One region of the Paenisporosarcina sp. P4_E4_2 genome, then DNA from elsewhere that is predicted to be linked to it. Evidence: a T-box and tRNA genes for the amino acid it is inferred to sense, from the RefSeq annotation. Region 1 holds a T-box; the other holds one or more tRNA genes.
The links. A T-box is a leader RNA that pairs with one kind of tRNA and senses whether it is charged. The one in region 1 lies ahead of serS (serine--tRNA ligase), so its partner is inferred to be a tRNA-Ser.
Positions count from the first base shown of each region.

Region 2: it encodes a tRNA-Ser, which carries the amino acid that the T-box ahead of serS (serine--tRNA ligase) is inferred to sense. The anticodon was not compared.

Region 1 is NZ_JBFUJC010000302.1:90-3,657, forward strand. Features, by position in the region: partial or broken gene AC1DSB_RS15905 (nucleoside deaminase) at 1-290, shown strand, start outside; gene serS (serine--tRNA ligase) at 329-1,606, opposite strand; T-box leader at 1,812-2,026, opposite strand; partial or broken gene AC1DSB_RS15915 (M4 family metallopeptidase) at 2,142-3,568, opposite strand, start outside.
Region 2 is NZ_JBFUJC010000112.1:2,101-5,765, forward strand. Features, by position in the region: gene AC1DSB_RS09710 (deoxynucleoside kinase) at 1-6, shown strand, start outside; gene AC1DSB_RS09715 (deoxynucleoside kinase) at 3-671, shown strand; gene AC1DSB_RS09720 (hypothetical protein) at 724-1,191, opposite strand; tRNA gene AC1DSB_RS09725 (tRNA-Ser) at 1,394-1,486, opposite strand; gene AC1DSB_RS09730 (P-loop NTPase family protein) at 1,652-2,497, opposite strand; RNA gene ffs (signal recognition particle sRNA large type) at 2,656-2,923, shown strand; gene dnaX (DNA polymerase III subunit gamma/tau) at 3,076-3,665, shown strand, end outside.

The DNA.
Region 1 (3,568 bases):
GTGCAAAAATCGGAAGTTGGCGTCTGGAAGAAATGACCCTTTACGTCACACTTGAACCTTGCCCGATGTGTGCTGGGGCAATATTGCAGTCACGAATTCCCCGGGTGGTTTACGGTGCACGTGACGTTAAAGCAGGTTGCGTCGACTCACTCTATCGATTGTTAAACGACGCTCGGTTTAATCATGAATGTGAGGTAACTGAAGGAATATTAGCCGAAGAATGCGGCGGAATTCTTACACAATTTTTCCGTAATTTGCGTGAACAAAAAAAGAACCGGAAACGAACTTAAGTTAAAGTTCATTTCCGGTTTTCTGCATTTTTCAATATTTATTTACTGATGATTTCTTTTCCACCCATATATGGACGTAAAACCTCAGGAATGATAACAGAGCCGTCTTCTTGTTGGAAGTTTTCCAAAATAGCAGCTACTGTACGGCCAAGTGCKAATCCACTACCGTTTAACGTATGCACAAATTCCGGTTTGGCATTTGGCTCACGACGGAAGCGAATGTTTGCACGACGTGCTTGGAAATCCTCAAAGTTACTGCAAGAAGAAATTTCACGGTACACGCCTTGTGCAGGAATCCATACTTCGATATCGTATTTTTTCGCTGCCGTAAATCCTAAATCCGCTGTACACATTTTCAAAACACGGTATGGCAAGCCCAATAATTGAAGAACTTTCTCCGCATGTCCTGTTAATTTCTCCAATTCATTATAAGAATCATCAGGATTCACAAAACGAACAAGTTCCACTTTGTTGAATTGGTGTTGACGAATCAAACCACGTGTATCACGCCCGGCAGAACCCGCTTCAGAACGGAAACAAGCACTGTATGCAGCAAAACCTTGTGGCAATGCATCTTTTGTTAAAATTTCATCACGGTAGAAGTTTGTTACCGTTACTTCAGACGTCGGAATCAAGAAGAAATCTTCTTTTTCAATTAAGAATGCATCTTCTTCAAACTTCGGCAATTGACCTGTACCTGTAAGACTTGCACGGTTTGCCAAATATGGAGGCAGCATTTCTTCATAGCCATGCTCTTCGGTATGAAGATCGATCATGAAGTTCATAAGAGCTCGTTCCAAACGAGCACCTAGACCACGATAGAACAAGAAACGGCTACCAGTTGTTTTTGCTGCACGTTCGAAATCGACAATATTCAAATCTGTCGCGATATCCCAGTGAGGTTTTGGTTCAAAATCAAATTCACGTATTTCTCCCCATGTACGATCTTCAATGTTATCATCTTCAGAATCCCCAACCGGAACGCTGTCATGTGGAATATTTGGAAGACGCATCATCATATCTGCAAACTTTTCTTCTACACTACGTAATTCTTCATCCAACACTTTGATTTCATCGCCTACTTGACGCATACGCAAGATTACATCGTCCGCATTTTCTTTATTGCGTTTCATAACCGCAATTTTTTCAGATGCCTCATTTCGTTCTGCTTTTAATACTTCAGCTTTGCCGATTAGTTCACGACGTTTAGAATCAAGCTCTGCAAATTGATCAAAGTTCCCTAAGTCTTCACCGCGTTTTTCAAGTTTTGCTTTCACTTCTTCGTAATTATCTCTTACGCGTTTTACATCTAACATGTATTTTCCTCCTTCGATTTCGATGATGGGAGATTAGTAACAAGCGTTAAAAAGACGTTTTAGAAATCGCCGAAAAGCGTTGTAGCCCACTCTTGCTCGACTCCTCCGGTGAGGAATCGAAAACTCGTTTTCGAATGAGTTTCTGAAGCGAAGGTGCGAGCTGGGCTACGAAGCTGGACAACAAAAAAAGCCCTCCATCCCCTTGGAAAGGGACGAGAGCTACCCGCGTTGCCACCCTGATTGATTTGTCCATGCGAACAAATCCACTTGTCTCATAACGGCTTTTCAACCGGCTGCAACTTACTAATTTTCAGTCGCGCAACTCCAGGACGGATTCACAAGTGTTTTTACCAGCTCGCACCACCCGCTGGCTCTCTTCAAAAAACGGAACTTGTTACTACTTCCCATCAACGTTTCATATGTGAAATTATCCATACTTTACTACAGGATATGTATTTTGGCAAGCTGTTATACAAGAAAAAACATCAACTTACTCCATTTAAGGAACAAGCTGATGTCTTTTAAATTTCAATAATTAATTTACACCCACTGCTGTAAATGCTGATTTCACACTTGCCACTTCACTGCTGCTTGCGCCATAAAGATCAGTCGCTGCTTGAACAGCTGCTACACGGTATTGGCTAAAAGTAGAGTTTGGTGTTAAATACTGTGTTAACGTACGGTAGAAAATTTTACCCGTTTTGTCATTGCCGATTCCTGCTACGCTGACACTGTAATGTGTGCCGCCATTTGCTAACAGGTATGCAGCTTTGTTGCTGATTCCACTGTTCGAGTGAACACCGCCATTATCCTGTGTTCCCACATAACGTTTCGAGTAATGATCCGGATCTCCATTTTTTGTTGGGTCTTCCATGGATCGTAATGCATCGCCTGATGTTCCCGGCGTATAAATGTCTTCTCCCATTAACCAGTCAGGATTGTTATTGAAATGATATTCTACTAACGTACCGAAAATATCAGACATTGATTCATTGATTGCGCCTGATTCATTTTGATAGACTAAATCCGCAGTTGTATCCGTCACGGCATGAGTCAACTCATGTGCGATAACGTCAAGCGATCCTGATAGAGGGATGAATGTAGAGCCATCTCCGTCGCCATACACCATTTGCGAACCGCTCCAGAAAGCATTGTTGTAATTGCGACCGTAATGTACGGTAGAAATTAATTGTGCCCCATTGCCATCATAGCTATTACGGTTATGGACATTTTTATAATAATCATATGTTTGGGCAGCGTAAGCGTGAGCATCAACAGCTGGTGCATCAACAGCCGCGTTCAACACATTATCTGTATCCAACCATAACGTTCCTGGTATTGATGTACGGTTTTTACCATTATACGTAAAGATTCCGTTTCCACGCGTACGATCCACCAAATATGAACCCTTGCTGTTCGTTACCGTATTAAATGACTTCGTATCACCTAAAACGCCCTTACCCGAACCTACTGTGTTGGTACCTGTTGGTGATGTAACACCAGATGTTGATTTTGCTTCATGAATCTGATTATACGAGGCTAAAATCTCCCCTGTTTGAGCATCTACGAAGTACTGATAGTTACCTGGTGATGGATATAAGAATTCAAACTCAAAAGCATACGCGTAGTTAGCTTTTCCATCTTTCACATAGATTACGAATTCTGGTTTTGCTTCTTTCTCAAGTTCTGGTGCTTCTCCTACTTTTGCTTCCAGATCTTTGGATGCAATCGCTTGAGCTTCAGCATGTTTGATTTTTGCGCCACTCTTTAAAGATTGTTTTTTATCTAATTCTGGTGCTAGTTCACCAGATACAGCTGTCAATACACCATCCGCATCAATATGCGCCGTTAATACTGATCCGAAAACTGGTACACCTTTATAAACTTGTTGTAATTTTACTAGAGTGAAGCCAGCTTCATCTTTTGTTTCATCTAGTACTTTGAAATTAGAATAAGAATCAT
Region 2 (3,665 bases), on a different contig from region 1:
GCATGAACTTACGTGAAAAATATGGCATTCCAAAAAATGCCGTGATTACAATAGCAGGTACAGTGGGTGTAGGGAAATCAACGATGACCAAAGCACTTGCAGACGCACTAAAATTCCATACCTCTTTTGAAAAAGTGGACGCCAATCCATATTTAGATCGTTTCTATGATGACTTTGAAAAATGGAGCTTCCACTTACAAATTTATTTCCTGGCAGAACGTTTTAAAGAACAAAAACGTATTTTTGAATACGGCGGCGGTTTTATTCAAGATCGCTCGATATACGAAGATACAGGGATTTTCGCTAAAATGCATATGGAAAAAGGCACAATGAACCTAACAGATTATGAGACGTATACAAGTCTCTTTGATGCAATGGTGATGACGCCGTATTTCCCGCATCCAGACTTACTTATTTATTTGGATGGATCTATTGAAGACATTTTAAGCCGCATTCAATTACGTGGGCGTCCAATGGAACAATCCACTCCAGTTGAGTATTGGTACGAAATGCATGAACGCTATGAAAACTGGATCAATTCTTTCAACGGCTGTCCTGTCCTGCGATTAAATATCAATGATTATGATTTGATGAAAAATCCTGAGACTGTGGAACCGATTGTTGAGCGTATTGGTCACTTTATTCAACAAACATCGATGTTACGTAGATAAAATGGACGAGCCTTCAGCGAAAGCTGGAGGCTTTTTTCTATTTGTAAATATCTCATTTGTTTCGCTTAACTGTTAGGTAGCTGGCAAACGCAATGATTGGGAAAAGTGCCAACAGACCGATGAGTAAAGTGAAACCGTCATTATTGTTAGGACCTGAAAAAGGGGTGGGCAGTTTGTTGCCAGCATATTCCCCATCACGCGTCGCWTTATAATATTGCCCATCGGGGTCTTCAATCGCTATCGCTTCATCTGTGCTTGTATCAATGATAGAAAAATACTTCGTGCCACTGGCGTACGAATTTGAGAAATTACCGGAATACGTACCCTCATTCGTAGAATATAAAGTAACTTCTCCGATTTCTTTATCGATTTGATCGACAATCTCATCACTTAAGACGTAAACATAGCCATCCCATACGACAAAAGAATATGCCCACTCAGCTGATGATTTATTGGGCAAGAAGACCGTCGTACATACAAGTGATATTAAAAAGGAAATCAATAAAGATTTAAATTTCATCCGAACCCTCCTTATTCTTCCATTTGACGGTAGAAAAGCAGTTTACGTTACAAATCATTGGAAATTAGTTATTAGAAAGCACAAAAAAAGGCAACTCAATGAGTTGCCTTCATAATATTCTGATTAGTTATGTTAGAAGAAAATTCGTTACGTTAGTAACGAATAACAATCTCCATTTATATGCGCGTGTTTGTTGAAAAAATGGAGGAGGTAGAGGGATTCGAACCCCCGCGGGATTTGACTCCCCTGTCGGTTTTCAAGACCGATCCCTTCAGCCAAACTTGGGTATACCTCCGTGTCAACAAGATATAATTTATCATGTACAAAAACTAAAGTCAACAACTACAGGTGATTAAATTAAAATTTAAGTATTTTGTTTTTTTGCGCATTTTTTTCAAATGATTTGCGGTGCATAAGATAATAAAGGAAAGCGGGAAGTGAGAGCTGCCCTTTTGAAGTGTTAAATCACTTTTTCTTTCACGATTACTTCCAGCATGGTTTTATACTGTGTGAAATTATACGAAGAGTTATTCACTCTTACCGTCATAAAATCAATTTGATCAACGATTTCATTTTCCAATAACTTTCTCGCTTCCAGAACTTTTAAGGTTCCTTCGACTCCTGTATAGTCATTTGCTTTTCCATACCCTTGATTCGTATAGTAATCAATAAATCCTTCAGCCCAATTGTTGTCTCGTTCTTTATAGGCTTTTTCAAATGAGGCATGAAGATTTTCTTGATCCACGTAAATTAACAAAGGGTTCAATGGTTCAATTATTTTTGCCAGCTGTAAGATATAGTCTGAAACAATATCGCTAGAGGAATTGTATTTAATCATGCTGATGGTTATGGGGTTCTGTATAAAACAGCATTCGAAAATATAGGTTTTGTGACTCTTGACCGCGTGTTGTACAAATTCCTTCCAGTTATTTATCATAAGTGGAATATGTATATCGAGAGGCAATTCATAAATATCATTCTTTGAAAGAAGTGTATATACGTCATCAGGAAGACTTGAAAGGTTTGTGTTTTTCATTTTTTGATAGGAAATGAAAGTTCCGTTCTCTTGTTGTTTCGCATTTTCTTTTAATATAGTTGCGTACTCAGTGTTTGCTGAAAGTAATTTTTCAAATTCTTCGTTTGTATAATAAGCAACTCCATCATAATCTGCAGGATGGTTTAGGTTTCCTTCAGAGAAAAGTTCGTTTTCTATATCATGCTCTTTCAATAGTTCATGCATAAGTTTGGCTGTTGTTGATTTCCCAAAGCCAGGCAACCCTTCAACTAAAATCAATTTTGTGTTCATGCTAAGTTTCTCCTTAAAGTGAGGATGAATTTACATTCCTATTATTCAATAAGAAAAACCCTTTTTCCTTCAAGCGAGGTAATGATTTTGTAAAAAGTCTCAGAGAATGAAATAGAAGGATTTGATTTTTTGTGGCTAAGTAAGTATACTAATAAATACCGTGCTAGGTGGGAAGGTAGCGGTGTCTTGTAACTCGCAATCCGCTCTAGCGAGACTGAACTCCTTCTCTGAGGCTGTTTATATGTAGGGTCTGACTTTTGCACGTAGTGTTGACGTCTGGGTCCTGCGCAATGGGTATCCATGAATCAGGTCAGGTCCGGAAGGAAGCAGCCTTAAGTGGACTTTTCTCATGTGCCGCAGGGTTGCCTAGGCAGAGCTAACGACAGAGGTTCCGCTTATGTATAGCAGTCGAAGGAAGGTGCACGGTATACATACTTCCATACAGGTGTTTGTTCGCTAACCATGCGAATGAACGCCTTTTTTCATTCTCGAATTCTTTGCTTTCAAAGAGCTAGAGTGAGTGCCTTATGTTATAATTAAAGAACTGTTTAAAATTACACTATAAGGGGAGAAATCAGTTGGCGTATCAAGCTTTTTATCGTGTTTACCGACCTCAATCATTCGCGGAAATGTCAGGTCAAGCACATGTGAAACAAACCCTTCAAAATGCTCTCCTTTATAATAAAACGACACATGCTTATTTATTCAACGGTCCACGAGGGACAGGGAAAACAAGTGCGGCAAAAATCTTTGCCAAAGCGCTGAACTGTGAAAAGGCACCCGTATCTGAGCCGTGTAATGAATGTGAAACGTGTAAAAGTATAACCAACGGATCGAATACAGACGTTATTGAATTCGATGCTGCATCTAATTCACGAGTTGAAGAAATTCGCGATATCATTGAAAAAGTTCGGTTTGCTCCTGCAAACTCGCGTTTTAAGGTGTATATCATCGATGAAGTGCATATGCTCTCCAACAGTGCTTTCAATGCTTTATTGAAAACACTTGAGGAACCACCGGCTCACGTTGTGTTTATACTAGCGACCACAGAACCTCATAAATTGCCACTCACGATTATTTCCAGGTGTCAGCGCTTTGACTTCAAACGAATTACGGCATCCGATATTGTGGACCGCATGAATGTCGTATTGGCTGATTCAGGAATCCC